DNA from 2 places in the Flavisolibacter tropicus genome. Region 1 is predicted to be linked to the other one. Evidence: riboswitches for the same ligand, from Rfam matches in the RefSeq annotation. Region 1 holds a riboswitch; the other holds the start of a gene.
What was found. Region 1 has a riboswitch for thiamine pyrophosphate ahead of SY85_RS09235 (VOC family protein). Riboswitches for the same ligand answer to the same signal wherever they lie in the genome.
Positions count from the first base shown of each region.

Region 1 (7,993 bases):
GTAAAACTGAATCACCCCAAAGAACAAAATGCCACTCAACAGAAGGGGGCAAAGAAAGCTATTACTGCGGTGAAGACAGCTGCCGGTGCAAAGAAGATAAGCCTAACGAAGAGAGCTGGGGTACTATCTCCACTATTAAAATCGTATAAAGATCTCATTCAGGCACAACCAATGCCTGCTAATATAAAACCTGCATTTGCTACTTTGGTGGATGAACCTTTTAGTGATCCCCAATGGCTATATGAAATCAAATGGGACGGTTATAGAGCTTTAGCGTATTTGAATAATACTAAAGTGAAGTTAATCTCAAGAAATAATAAGCCTTTTACCGATAAGTATGCGCCGGTAACAGCGGCATTGAAAGAATTAGGGATAAACGCTGTGTTTGATGGAGAGATCGTGGCTATTGATAAAAATGGATTAGCAAACTTTCAGCTTTTACAAAACTGGCAAAATGCGCCGGTGCAATTGCAGTTTTATGTATTCGATATTCTCTGGCTCAATGGATATGATCTTACGCGGCTGCCTTTAATAGAACGTAAAAAGATCTTGTGCGAGTTAATACCTCCAAAAGATTTGATTTTGCGCTATAGCGATCATGTAATTGGGAATGGAAGTGCTTTTTATAAAGCGGCTTTGAAACAAGGATTAGAAGGGATAATGGCTAAGCGCGCCGATAGTATTTATGAAGCAGGAAAACGTACAGCTGATTGGTTGAAGATTAAAGTGAATAAAAGACAAGAGGTCGTAATTGCAGGATTTACAGTGCCACGCAAAACCCGTAAGTTCTTTGGAGCCTTACTGCTTGGTGTATACGAAGATGATGAATTCGTGTATGTAGGCCATACAGGCAGCGGTTTTAATACCAAAAGCCTGAAAGAGATCTATGACCGCTTACAGCCCTTGGTAACGAATAAAAGCCCATTTAAAAAAGTGCCTAAGACTAATATGCCTGCCACTTGGGTAAAACCGCAATTGGTTTGTGAGATCAAGTTTACTGAGTGGACCAAAGAACATATTGCCCGGCATCCCATTTTTATGGGACTGCGTACAGATAAGAAGGCTAAAGATGTCCGTGTAGAAAAAGAAGAAAAGCGAAGCACTATAGTAAAAAAAGCGGCTGGAAAAAAGGAAACCAAGACACCTGTTAAAAGGACGACTAAAAAGAAGTCTTCTTTATCTAAAAATTCTAAGAAAATATCTGGCTTGCAATTACAGCTTGAGAATGGCGCTAACCAAACAGTAACAATAAATAAAATAGACTTATCATTAACCAATTTAGATAAGATCTATTGGCCAAATGAAGGTTTTCAAAAGATCGACTCAATTAATCATTACCTGCGAATGGCGCCATATATCTTGCCTTTTTTGCTAGACCGGCCCCACTCGTTAAATCGTCATCCTAACGGTATTGGGGCTCCGAATTTCTTTCAAAAAGATATGAAAGGTAAGCAGCCTCAATGGTTGGAAACCTATACAGACTATAGCGAGTCTACTAAGACTAATGTAGAATACCTGGTATGTACAAACGAAGCGTCGCTGATCTATATGGCTAATTTGGGCTGTATTGAAATGAATCCTTGGCATTCCAGAGTTAATAGCTGGCAGTATCCAGATTGGTGTCTCATTGACCTGGATCCTGAAGGCGTAAGTTTTAATACGGTAATTGAAGTGGCACAGGTAATTAAGAAGATTCTGGATGCAAGTGGCGCAAAAGGCTATTGTAAAACATCGGGCGCCACAGGTATGCATATTTATATTCCATTGGGCGCAAAGTATGATTTTGACCAAAGCAAGCAGTTGGCAGAATTGATCTGTAAATTAGTGCAACAGGAGATGCCCAATAGTACCAGCATGGAGCGCAGTCCTGCTAAGCGCAAAGAAAAAGTGTATCTGGATTTTCTGCAAAATAAGGAAACGCAAACAGCTGCTGCCCCATACTCTATCCGTCCTAGGCAGGGGGCTTCTGTTTCTACCCCCTTACATTGGGATGAAGTAAAAAAAGGACTTGCACCTACTGACTATACTATCAAAAATATTTATGAAAGGGTGAAGGCTGAAGGTGATTTATTTAAGCCAGTTTTAGGAAGAGGTATTAACTTGGAAAAAGTGATCCAGCAATTGATTACGATTCTGTAACATAATAACAAAAACATTTAAAGTGGCCACACATCCAGCATTGACCATTTATAGACCAGAACTAACGGACTTTATAAATACAGCCTTTGAAATAGAACTGCTGGATGATAGCTGTTCGTTTTCTGAAGGGCCAGTGTGGAATACGGAAGGCTATTATTTATTCAGTGATATTCCTTTAAACTCAATTTATAAAGTGTCACCCGATCAGCCTAAACAAAAATATATAGTAGCTAGTGGGTGTACGTTGCTGGATACTTCTTTTCTTTCAGAGCAAATTGGCTCGAATGGTTTGACTTATGATAGGGAAGGTAACCTGCTGGTGTGTCAGCACGGCAATGGTGCTATAGGTAGATATGATGGTAAAGAGGTGCAGCCCTTAATTGCATCGTATAATGACAAACGCTTTAACAGCCCGAATGATATTGTGGCGCATAATGATGGAACCGTTTTCTTTACTGATCCTCCGTATGGATTAAAAGATCAAAAGCTAGTGCCGGCTTCATTTCAGCCATTGGCTGGGGTTTATGTCTGGCGCAATGGAGAAGTGGTTTTGATAGAAGATAACCTGCATTATCCCAATGGCGTTTGTTTGTCCCCCAATCAAGATGTGCTGTATTGTTGCTCCAATAAGCCATTTGAAAAACTAGTACTAGCATTTGATGCGCATAGTTGGAAGTTCTTAAAGATTGCAGCCCAAGAAAACAGTGATGGTATAAAATGCGATCCTAATGGAAATCTTTATTTATGCAGCAAAGAAGGAATTCTTATTTTAGATCGTGAAGGTAACCGGTTGGGGAAAATAGAGTTGCCTACTATCCCAGCCAATGCCTGTTGGGGTGGGGCTGAAGGAAACGATCTTCTTATTACTGCCCGTCAAAACATCTTCCTGATTCGCCAACTTTTAAAGTCCCGCTAATGTAGCGTTCGCAAGGCTCAGTTTTATTGAGCCGTTAGAGAGATTATATTTATACCATGATACAAGAACAGTATGCAAAATTGCCGGTAACAGTAAGGCGCGCTATTGAGTTGGTAGGTATTTATTATTTATTCGCAATTATTCTTGTGGGTAAAGACATTATCATGCCGCTGCTAATGGCCTTTTTCCTGGCTATCATGCTGCTGCCTGTATTCCGCTTTTTTCATAGGAAGAAGCTACCAGAGGTGTTTTCAATCCTTTTGACGTTGTTGTTACTTATTATAGTAATGGCTGCACTTGTATGGTTTTTTTCAGCACAGATCAGTAGCTTGGTAAACGACTTTCCTGTAATTAAGCAAAATGTAACGGCTCATCTGAATTCGATCAGTGCTTGGATCAGTTCTAAGACCAATTATACGACGGCTAAACAAGTTCAAATAATCAATGAGCAAAGTGACAAGTTGATGAACTATGCCGGTGGAATGGTTTCAGGTGCTTTTGGTTCTATAACATCGGTGTTTGTATTTGTGGCGTTGTTGCCGATCTATATTTTTTTGATGCTCTTTTATCGAAACCTGCTGTTGCGTTTTGTATTCCTCTGGTTTCCTAAACAATCACATGAGAAGGTTGAAGAAGCAGTGCGTGAGAGCCAAACGATCATCAAGAGTTATTTAGTTGGGTTGGCCATTCAGATTACCTATATCACAGTTTTGCTTGGAGGTATACTATTCTTTATTGGTATTAAACATGCCATTCTTATCGGAGTCATCTTTGCTTTTCTAAACCTTATACCCTATATAGGTGCTTTAATTGGAAATATCATTGGTGTTTTACTAACGCTTACTTCTTCCCAAGAGATCTGGCCCATCTTTGCTGTCTTGGGTACTATTGCTTTTGTACAGTTTCTCGACAATAATATTTTGATGCCGCGTATTGTTGGATCTAAGGTGAAAATAAATGCACTGGCCACTATCGTAGGTGTTATAGTAGCAGGCGCAGTGGCTGGCGTATCGGGTATGTTTCTTTCTCTGCCCGTTATAGCCGTTATGAAAATCATTTTTGATCGTACGGATAATATGAAACAGTGGGGCGTATTGTTAGGTGATGAACGTCCTGCTCATAGCCCGTTGGCTTTTCCCATATTGCGCTCTAAAAGCAAGGAAGTTCAGGAACAACTGGAAGTACAAAATAAAATAGAGCCAACTAATGAAAATGAAGAGGCTGGAAAGAAAACGGATGAAAGCAATAAAACTGATAATGACGACAAAAAGCTTTAATGTTTATTTGTTTAAGAAGTAAAGTTTAAGGTTATCGTAAGCAGACAATTGAATTGTCGACTAGTTCTTACAATAACCTTAAATAGTAGACTTTAAACTTTAAACTTTTAAACCGTTGCTGCTGCAGGTATTTCCTCTAGGCTATAAAAGATCTGTTTGCCTTTCGCTTTACCTGTATTTACCATCTCATCAGCGCCAGAGGATGGTCCACCAATGCGTAATACACCATCGCAGTGATCAATGAGCTGTACAGCTACAGGATGAAAGATTTCATTGAAAACAGCATCACCGATCTGTTTTGAACCAGCCGCTTCTATCAAGGGTAAGGCGAACCATTCGCCCAATACTGGCAAGTGCCCTTTGCGATACAACAGCAACGCTGTGTCAGTCATGTTTTTTACGTTGGCTTCAATAAGATGCGGATCGTCATTAGTGCCAGAGCGATAGGGGCCAGCCACTAAAATCATAAGCGAAGTTTTGGTTGTCATTAGAAGAGATTATTAAGTTTAGCGTATTGAAGAAGCATAATTGTTTTAGCATCCTTTATCTCGCCAGATGCAATCATGTCGTAAGCTTTTTGAAAGGGCATTTCCAGTACTTCTATTTCTTCATGCTCGTGGGGCACTCCACCGCCTTCTGCTACTTTCATGTAGGGTGCATATTCACCTACAAAAAAATAAAGGATCTCTGTAACTGCCCCCGGCGTCATATAGGCCTCAAACACTTTATGCACTTCTTCCAGTTGGTAACCGGTTTCTTCTTCAGCCTCCCTGCGTATGCAGGCTACAGGATCGTCTTCATCCAGCAGGCCGGCACAGGTTTCTATTAAATAGCCTTCCTGGTTGCCATTAAGATAGCTTGGAAGACGAAACTGGCGGGTAAGTACAACCGTTTGTTTCTTTTTGTTATATAGGAGTATGGTAGCACCGTTGCCTCTATCATATACTTCACGGCTTTGTGTTTGCCAGTTGCCATCATTCTTCTTGTAATCAAATGTTACTTTTTCCAACTTATACCAGTTGTCAGAAAGCACATCTGTCTTTACATTTTTTATTTTGTCTTTCATACTCTTTTTATTTGAGCCCGTCAGGCATTATATATTTTGTCGTTACCTCTAAGCGGTTGTTATCGGGGTCCAGTGTTTCAAACTCATAATAACCATCACCCGTCCGGCGCGGACCACGCAGGATAGGATAGCCGGCTGCTGCCAATTCTTTTGCTTTCAGATCTACCTCTTCCATAGTATTAACACCAAACGCCAGGTGAATAATTCCCAGGTATTGTTGGTGAATGGTATCATTCCGGTTTACCGGTACATCTGGCTTAGACATTAATTCCAAACGCGCGCCAGATTTAAACGTTAGAAAGTAACTCTGAAATTGGGAGGTAGCGTTGGTGTACTTGTCATTAGGCACACCATTGAAGTAGGTTTGATAATAAGTCTTTAGTTCTTCCAACTGGTTTGTCCAAATGGCTACATGCTCTAAAGTCATTTTTTAATCTTTAGTGTTGGTGGTTCAAGCTTAAAGGTGTGGTTTTTCCCAACAGCAAGTTTGATTATAAACAATTTTCACAGTTCCTTATTATTAAATATGTAGCCGTACGTGCTCCTTGAGAAAGGTTGATGCCTTACCCTACTCAAAGTGTATGGAAGGCATGCCTTTGCCTTCCAAATGTCTTATGTAAAGCTTGGTTACTATTTGCCGAAAGTTTACTCAACTCCGTAACGTTACGGAGTTGGTCAGAACAAACCTAGGCTCAAGAGTGGGGTAAGCAAATAGATGGGTATAGTAGTAATGATTAGTGTTTGTAATATGGTAGAGGAGGTTGATAAGAAAAAGAGGTGAAAGTGAAACAGAAATACATTGCTTGTAGTTATAATGTAAAAGGTTCAAGTAATAATACCTGAACCTTTTTCTCTCATCCCTGCGCTGGCATTACCCAGATCAGGTAGTATGGGTATGATCTCAGGTTTATTGCTAAACCACCCCAGAGAGTTATAAGTGGTAGTAAAAACAGAAATAATGCCAACCCTTCTAATCGTATAAGTTATCTTTTTAATCCTTCCTCTCAATCTTTTAAATCTTTTAAATCAAAGTTCTATTACCCATTAATAATTTCACCACCGTTAGGATGTAGCACCTGTCCTGACATATAAGAGGCATCTTCACTGGCCAGGAACAAATAGCATGGCGCTACTTCAGCCGTTTCGCCGGGGCGTTTCATAGGTACATCGGAACCAAATGTTTTGACTTTCTCTTCATTAAAAGAACCAACAATCAATGGCGTCCAGATAGGGCCGGGGGCTACACCATTTACACGAATGCCTTTCTCTACCAGGTTGGCCGACAGACTGCGTGTAAAGGATACGATTGCTCCTTTAGTAGAGGAATAATCCAGTAAACCTCCACTGCCGCGGTAGGCCGTAACGGAAGTTGTATTAATAATAGAAGCACCTTTTTTCAAATGTTTCAAAGCCTGTTTGGTGATCCAAAACATGGCAAAAATGTTTGTCTCAAAAGTCTCATACAGCTGCTCGGTAGAAATATCTTCCAGCGATTTTTGTTCTGTTTGGGTTGCGGCATTATTTACCAATATATCCAGTTTTCCTAGCTTCTTTACTGTTTCTTCTACAATCTTCTTGCAAAAGTCTTCCTTACGAATATTGCCAGGCATCAGTATGCATTTGCGACCATGGTCTTCTTCTATTATGCGTTTTACTTCCTCAGCATCTTTATGCTCGCTGAGGTACGAAATAGCAACATCAGCGCCCTCCTTGGCAAAAAGGATCGCTACTGCTTTTCCTATCCCACTATCGCCACCGGTAATGAGAGCAACCTTGCCTTCCAACTTGAGAGGTTCCTTGGGGCGTTCAGATTTGGGCTTTGGTTTCATTTCTTGTTCTGAGCCCGGCATAGTTTGTTTCTGGGCCGGTTTTACCTGCTTTTTTTCTCCACCTTTCTGCATAACCAAAAATTTAAGGAAAGAGAGAAATTATTATGCCGTCCGTATTGTTTCAAATCCTATTTTTGCACCTCGCTCGGGGAATTAGCTCAGCTGGCTAGAGCGCTTGCATGGCATGCAAGAGGTCACCGGTTCGACTCCGGTATTCTCCACCTCACCGGACAACTCTAAATTTTTGAAGGGTTGTCCGGTTTCTTTTTTGTTTAAATCCTTATCTGTAGCCATTATCAGCCAAAGTGCTTCATTGATTTTAGTGGTTCGACATTTCTCTTTACCAATAATTAAGTTTTCTGAAAAGATCGAACCAAAAATTTGTCTTTTAACTTCTATAGAACTTGTTTTGTAAAATAGGGGTAGTTGTTCTAATGCATTAATCCCTTCTTTTAAATAATGCTGGTGCTCGCTTAAATGGCTGTTATTATCCGAAAGTTCTTTCCTTAGTTTCTCACTAATGGCTTCAAATCTTTCTAAACTCTCATTAAATGCTTTTGCTGTGATTAAACCATCAGCATAATCATCCTGGATTTTTACAATCCTTTTTTTGTATAGCTCTATCTCTTCTTCGATTTTTTTTACAGGTCTTTTCTTGATAGATTCTTTTTCAAAGAGTTTTTTGACCATCAGATCAAAGAGCTTTTTAGCACCCTTGGATACTTTGATTTCTTCTAAAATAGTTTCTACCTTTTGGTGAACTTCA
Region 1 is NZ_CP011390.1:2,218,236-2,226,228, reverse strand. It holds gene ligD (DNA ligase D) at 1-2,139, shown strand, start outside; gene SY85_RS09255 (SMP-30/gluconolactonase/LRE family protein) at 2,162-3,055, shown strand; gene SY85_RS09250 (AI-2E family transporter) at 3,112-4,332, shown strand; gene SY85_RS09245 (DUF4406 domain-containing protein) at 4,440-4,820, opposite strand; gene nudK (GDP-mannose pyrophosphatase NudK) at 4,820-5,398, opposite strand; gene SY85_RS09235 (VOC family protein) at 5,406-5,825, opposite strand; TPP riboswitch at 6,238-6,334, opposite strand; gene SY85_RS09230 (SDR family oxidoreductase) at 6,436-7,299, opposite strand; tRNA gene SY85_RS09225 (tRNA-Ala) at 7,375-7,448, shown strand.

Region 2 (7,993 bases), 640 kb from region 1:
AAACAATAGCATCTAATAATTCTTGCAAATTATTCTGCGCTAAAGCTGAAATGGTAACCAACTTTTTACAATAACTTTTCGAACTAAAGAATGCCTTTGCAGCCTCTATCTTTTCTTTGTCTGCCGTATCTATTTTATTCAAAACGACAATAGACCCGACTTTTAATCGCAGTGAAGAAAAAACAGCGTCACACTCTTCCCAGTTATCATTTATATCAACTAACAGCATGGCCACATCGGCGTCTTCCAGGGCGCTTTTTACAGCTCCCATCATTCTTTCATGCAATTTGTATTTGGGCTCAATAATGCCTGGTGTATCAGAGAAAATAATTTGATACTGATCAGTCGTTAAGAATCCTTTAATACGATGACGCGTAGTTTGCACCTTTGAGGATACAATAGCTAGCTTTTCACCAATGAGGGCATTAAGCAAAGTGCTCTTCCCTGCATTCGGTTTTCCGAATATGTTAACAAAACCTGCCTTCACGTTATAAAAACTATTCGGCAAATTTAATTGATTAAAAATTGTTTGGTGGAAATTGATGAACGCTCTATATTTGCACTCCACATCGCGAAGTAGAGCAGCGGTAGCTCGTCGGGCTCATAACCCGAAGGTCGCTGGTTCGATCCCAGCCTTCGCAACAAAGCAAAAGCCTCAGTACATCTGAGGCTTTTTTTATGAACTGAAACGCTTTTCAACTAAGGATCTACTCTAGTTCGGCAGGCTTTGATTCTTGTATAAATTCATTAGCCAGTTGCACCACTTTATCCATTTCATCAGGTATCTCAAAACAACCAGCAGCCCCAAGCGCCATTAACAATTCACTAACTACCGGCTTCATAGCTGTAGAATAGAAAACAATTGGAATATTTTTCATATCCTCTCCTTTGCGTATAAGCGCCAGTACCTCATTGCCATTTAGCCCTGGCATATTCATATCAAGGATAATTAACGAAGGATAAAAAGAAGGCGAAAGCTGCTGCAAGTATTTCAACGCCAGCTCCCCAGAATCCATAAATTTTAATGGAACTGCCCAACCCGCAGACGTAAAAGCTGTATAGAGTAAATAGCGATTGTCTTCGTCTGCTTCCACAATTAGAACATATGGGTGCATTTCACTCATAACAAAACACATTATTTTATAAAAAAAGAAGTACTACTCTGAAAGGAACAATCTGGTTTTACCTACACAATCAACTGCACTACGTGGATGAAGGATACGTTTTACGATAAGGATCTGGGTTAAACAATAGTAAGATAACTATATATTTTGAAAAAGCATATACTTAAAACGGTTCTGTAAAAAATTTTAAATAGAAACTAAAAACCAGTTTCAGGTTCCTCAAAAGAGTAATCGTCACTAATGGCCATAACCGCTAATTTCTACAGAATTACAAATGCTATTTTTAGATAATACCCTCTATTTGCCTATCCCCCAGTCAATTGCCAATTATCTGAAATGGCACTAAACACGTCAATTAACCTAGTGATGTAAGCGCTTTTTTGAACAACTATTGCAAAAAACAGAAATCACTCCACTTACCTACTGATTAAAACGCATATACTTTATGTCCAATTAAAGGCTAAAGTTTAGCTGAATTCTGACCAACTCCGTAACATTACGGAGTTGGTCAGAATTCAGCCAGGTTAATGCCACAACCTGGGCTGGTTTACACAGGCTTATATAAGCAAATTTTTATAGTATAGATACCAAAAAGCATCACATTTAACCAATAAAAAAGGGCTCCGATTGGAGCCCTTTCTATAAAATTTAGTCACTTAAGATTTTTTTGAAACGCTACTGGAGCCACTAGTTTTTACATCTTTAATAACAGCATTCCCTTTGTAAGAAAGGCTACTGGCCCCACTCAGTTTAACAGACATCTCTTTGTCGGCTGTAATCCGCACGCTACTAGCTCCACTGGCTTCTACAGAACAGGTATTGGCTTTAAATTCATAGGCCTTTACATCACTGGCGCCATTGGCATCAATAGTTACTTTATCAGCAGAGCCGGAGATGTTTATATCAGAAGCTCCACTCAGGTCAATTGACAACTCATTGGTGACCGTTATGGCCCCTTCTAAGTCACTTGCCCCTGACAAGTCCAGTTTTAACTCCGCCACTTTCAATACTCCTTCTATATTTATATCTGCCGCACCACTTGCCTTGATCAGATCCAGGTCTTTTACAGAGATATACGCTTTTAACTTAGGATTTTTTGACCACCACTTATTGCCATCATCAAACCAAATATGCAATGTGCCGCTTTTGACCACTGTCTTGATATGAGTCATAGCATCTTTATTATTAGCACTTACGGCTAGCCCCTCTGTATTCGACTGACTCAGTACCACATCAAAAGCACTGGAGATTTGTATAGCATGAAAAGATTCTACCGTACGCGCTTCTGCATTTGGGTCATTTATGGTCATTTGCGCCTGAGCACCTATACCCGCTAGTATAAACAGTGAAAAAAGGATTTTTTTCATATTGTATGCAATGATTTATTAATGGAACGTAAGCCCTTCAGAAAAGTTACAGGTATTCTGAAAAATTCTTCTATACCTTTGCGGCTGAATTCCCGGGGTGCCCATCAAAGGCTGAGATCATACCCGTAGAACCTGATCAGGGTAATGCCTGCGCAGGGAAGGCTGTTTCTAAATACCTATCCTCCTTCTCTTCGGCTGCATTTCCCTTTCATTTAAATTTTAAAAAAAATGAAAAGGACTGCTTTATTAACCATTTCAACCTGTGCATTATTAGCAGCACAGGCTCAGACAGACACGATCGACCTTGTACCCGTTGAAGTAAAAGCCGTAAGGGCTTCTGCTACGGCCCCCTTCACAAAAACGAATATCAAAAAAGAAGAGATTCGTAAGCAAAATTTGGGGCAAGACCTACCGTTCATTTTAAACAACACTCCTTCTGTAGTGGTAAATTCGGATGCTGGCAACGGCGTGGGCTATACAGGTATTCGTATCAGGGGCACTGATGCTACGCGTATCAATGTAACCCTTAATGGCGTACCATTTAACGATGCAGAAAGTAGCGGAGCGTTCTTTGTTGATCTCCCCGACTTTTTATCTTCTGTAAACAGTATTCAAATACAGCGCGGTGTGGGCACATCATCCAATGGTGCCGGAGCCTTTGGTGCTACGATCAATCTGAGTACCAACGATCTTGTAAAAAACCGGAATATTGAAATAAACAATAGCTATGGTTCTTTTAACACACTAAAGAACACCGTTCTCTACAACAGCGGCCTATTAGGTAAACATTTTACTGTAGATGCCCGGTTATCACGTCTGAGCAGCGATGGCTATATTGACAGAGCCACCAGCGATCTGCGTTCCTATTATTTATCTACTGCCTATACTACAGAGAAAACAGGCTTACGCTTTACCACCTTCTCTGGTAAAGAAATAACATACCAGGCTTGGAACGGCGTGTCTGAAGCGGATTTGAAAGTAAATAGACGGATCAACTATGCCGGCATGGAAAAAGAAGGCACACCCTATGATAATGAAGTTGACAACTACAGACAGGACCATTATCAATTATTCTTCAATCACAAACTGGCGCAAGGCCTCACTTTCAACACTGGCTTGTTCTTAGTACGCGGCAAAGGATATTATGAACAATACAAAGCAGATGAGAACTATGCTGACTATAATCTTCCGGTACCGGCTAGTGGTGAAACTTCTTCCGACCTGGTGCGCCAATTATGGTTAGACAACTACTATTATGGCAACACCTTTTCATTACAATATGAAAAGGAAGGTACAGCCTTAACGCTAGGTGGTGCAATAACTAATTATGACGGCAACCATTATGGAAAAGTAATATGGGCTGAAAAAGGCTTAAGTGAAATTAAAAAATGGTATGACCTGGACGCTCAGAAAAGTGATGCTAACGTGTATGCAAAGTGGCAGCAAAAATTAGGAGCTTACTGGCAACTTTATACAGATTTACAATGGAGAGGTGTAACACACGACATTGAAGGCTTTCGCTATAATCCTACCCTAGGTGTTAAGCAATTCTATAATTTTTTAAACCCTAAAGCAGGCATTAGTTATAATCGCAACAACTGGCTGTTGTACACCTCATATGGCGTTGCCAATAAAGAGCCAAACAGGGATGACTTTGAAGCGGGTGTTGCACAACAACCTTTAGCCGAGCGTTTGCATGACTTGGAGTTGGGTATTGAAAAGAATGAGAAGGCGTACAATTGGGGAGCCACTTTATATTACATGCGTTACGACAACCAGCTAGTTCTTACTGGTAAAATAAATGATGTAGGTTCCTATACCCGCACCAACATTAAAGACAGCTATAGAGCTGGAATTGAATTACAAGGTGCAACCCGTATTACTCCTTGGTTACAGGCGGCTGCCAACCTTACCCTCAGCAAGAATAAGCTTAAAAACTTCGAGGAATATATCGACAACTATGACGACGGAACACAAAAGCAAAACATGTATAACGAAACGACAATTGCTTTTTCTCCTAGTGCAATTAGTAGTGGCATTTTAACCTTTACCCCGGTAAAGAACACAGAGCTTCAGTTAATAGGAAAATATGTAGGCAAACAGTACTTAGATAATACAGAAAACGAGCAGCGCAAACTGGATGCTTATTATACACAAGATATTAGGGCCAATTATACGTTTCAGAAAAAATGGTTAAAGGGCTCTAAGTTGATATTTCAACTTAACAATATCTTCAATACGCTGTATGAGCCAAATGGCTATACGTTCAGTTATTATTATAACAATGCGCTGACCACAGAGAACTATTACTTCCCAATGGCTGGCACCAATTGGACCATAGGTTTAAATATCAAGCTATAAACAATAATTAAAAACCCCGCTAAAGCGGGGTTTTTAATTATTGTTGTACACCAAATTTTTCTTGCCAGGCTAATATACCACCTGTAACATTATTGGTGTTTGTAAATCCCATTTGCTCTAAAATCAAACAGGCCATCATACTACGTTTGCCACTTCTGCAATGAATAATTACTTCCTCATCTTTCAAATCCTCAATATCTTCTATCTGCATAGTTTGAATCTTACCTAAGGGCACCAACTTTCCACCCAGGTTTGCTTCCTCATATTCATGTGGCTCGCGGCAATCAATCAGATTGATCTTTTCACCATTATCAAGCCTTTGTTTCAACTCTTCAACCGAAATTTCTTTCATAATTAGCTATACTTTAAAAATCATTTTCTGTTTTCTGGCCATCAGGGTTTACACTCGGAGCTCTCATAGATTTCTCAAGAGAGTCCACATTAGGTTTTTGTGCACTTAACCAGATATCCATCATTTGCCCAGGACGAATACGGAACTGGCGTCCTTTGTCGTCCCGAGTGTTTGGGCTTTGTCTATAAACAAATGCATTAGCTGTATCCTTCACATCAGGGTCAGGAAGCGCAACTCCCAAAATTAGTCCTTGCGACTCTAATAAGATCTTTGCTTCCTCATAGGTCAAACCTAGCAAACGAGGCACCGCCATTTCTTCATTTCCAATACCAGTACCTAGCACCAGGGAAATAGAGCTACCCACTTTTATCTTAGTGCCTGCTCCAATGGTTTTCCCATCATATAGTTGTTCCAATACAGAATTCTTGGCAAAATCCGGACGGAACGTCGTATCGCCTAAACGCAAGCCCATATTGGCCAGAACCAGCTCTGCATTTCGGAAGCTGTATCCAACCAGGTTAGGCATTTCTACATCTGGGGGAACTGTTCTGTTAATTGTTACATATACAGTACGATTGACCTTTACCACCGCATCAGGCTCAGGTATCTGCTTGATAACAACAGAAGGAGGAAGTGAGTCATAATATACTGAATCCTGTATAACAACCTGAAAGCCCTGATCTTCTAGCAGATCACGCACCTCATCAATTTTTTTACCAGTTACAGAAGGTACATTACGAGCAACCCCATGCTGGGTAATCCAATTGAGTGATAGAGAAAAGATTAAACCTAGAAGAAAAACCAGGGTAAGACCTATCAATATATTATACCAAAGTGGTTTCCCGGTGATGTATTTTTTAATTATTCGATTCAAGTGTATGGTGTTAAAAATTGAGTTGCAATATAAATAAACAGTCCAGAAGCCTTAGGATTTACTCTTTAAAGCTTGATTTACCAGTTTAGCATAAAAATCCTTCAGCTCCCATCCTTTGGCTCTTACCTGCTGTGGTATAATACTCGCTTCACTTTGCCCAGGTATCGTATTGATTTCCAGCATATAAGGCGCATTTTCCGATTCTTTATAAATAAAATCTATTCGTACAACACCACTGCAATTAAAAACCTGGTAAATTTTCTTAGCTGCAGCCTCAACATTTTCCTTCCACTGTGAGTCCATTTGCGCAGGTGTTGTTTCTGTTGATTTACCCTGGTACTTGGCTTCAAAATCAAAAAACTCATTCAATGCCACTACTTCTGTAATAGGCAGCACCTGTATTTCATCATCCGATTTAAATACGCCTACTGTGAATTCTCTACCAACGATCATCTCCTCGATCAATACCTGGTCATCTTCATTAAATGCTTTAATTATAGCACCTTCAAGTTGGGCAGCCTCTGTAACCTTACTCATACCGATACTGGAACCGCCATTATTAGGTTTTACAAAAAGAGGAAGTCTCAAAGTGGCCAATATCTTATTGACATCGTAAGAAGTATGTTTAAATAAATGCACGGACTTAGCCACGTTTATACCGGCCATAGCCGCTACAGCCACTGTATAGCGTTTATTAAAGGTCAAAGCTGATGTAGCTGCGTTGCAGGAAGTATAGGGCAATCCTAAAACATCAAAATAGCCTTGAAGCTTGCCATCTTCTCCTGGTGTGCCATGCATACCGATAAAGACAGCATCAAATTTTATTTTATCACCCTGTACTGTTAAAGAAAAATCGTTTTTATCTACTTCTATTTTCTGTCCATCGTTTGCATAAAACCAACCTTGTGGATTTATGTCAATGGTATAAACGTCAAATAATTCCTTATCTAAATGATTAAAAATTGTAGTTGCCGATTTGTAAGAAATAGTGGCTTCTCCGGAATATCCGCCTGTTACTAGGGCAATTTTTTTCTTCATGGAAAGTGGTCTTAAAGCTGAAAAGTAGAAAATTATTTGTTACGGGAAGGAAGTTAGTGCAATGGGCTCATAAAAATCTGTGTTAATCCTTATATCAGCCACTCCTGTTTATAGAAATAATAAAGGTGAAGATTTCTTTAACCTTCACCTTCTTACACAGGAAATATCACCTGTTTATTGAAGCAGTTGCCTGCTTTACTTTGTAGTACTAAGTTAACGAATTATATATGTAAACGCTCTTTTTTACCCAACAATTCTTCAACAGTTTCTTGATACATTTCATCTGGAACACAGCAGTCCACTGGACAAACTGCCGCACATTGGGGTTCTTCATGAAAACCCTGACACTCCGTACACTTGCTGGGAACAATATAATAGGTATCAACAGCAATAGGAGCATTGCGCTGGCTAGCATCTACAATCGTACCGTCTACTAAAGTATATTGACCTTTTACGTTTGTACCATCTGCAATAGACCATTCTACCCCACCTTCGTAAATTGCATTATTAGGACATTCAGGTTCACACGCGCCGCAGTTGATACATTCATCAGTTATCTTAATTGCCATAAATTGAACGAGTTGATTTTACATTTGCTGGACAAAAATAATTGGTACGTATCAATTTTCGCTTGTAAAATATACTGATACCCTAAAATCAAGCACTTTATTTGAAGACTAGACCATAAAATATTAATAATACATGCAGTTACAGGACAGAATAGCCCTTTTAGTACGACTAGGTGAATATATGCAGGGCCGCGAGGAAGCTTGGCAAAGCGCAAAACATAAAGCCTTTACTGAAAACAACTGGTTTATCCCAGAATTTATAGAAACTGCTATCCGCCACATAAGCACCGCTTTTTTAGAGGAAAAAG
Region 2 is NZ_CP011390.1:1,583,025-1,591,017, forward strand. It holds gene era (GTPase Era) at 1-508, opposite strand, end outside; tRNA gene SY85_RS06630 (tRNA-Met) at 571-642, shown strand; gene SY85_RS06635 (response regulator) at 708-1,124, opposite strand; gene SY85_RS06640 (head GIN domain-containing protein) at 1,781-2,491, opposite strand; TPP riboswitch at 2,575-2,667, shown strand; gene SY85_RS06645 (TonB-dependent receptor) at 2,720-4,852, shown strand; gene SY85_RS06650 (rhodanese-like domain-containing protein) at 4,890-5,204, opposite strand; gene SY85_RS06655 (PASTA domain-containing protein) at 5,218-6,078, opposite strand; gene SY85_RS06660 (D-alanine--D-alanine ligase) at 6,130-7,116, opposite strand; gene SY85_RS06665 (4Fe-4S dicluster domain-containing protein) at 7,338-7,685, opposite strand; gene SY85_RS06670 (acyl-CoA reductase) at 7,819-7,993, shown strand, end outside.
Region 2: another riboswitch for thiamine pyrophosphate. It lies ahead of SY85_RS06645 (TonB-dependent receptor); the one in region 1 lies ahead of SY85_RS09235 (VOC family protein).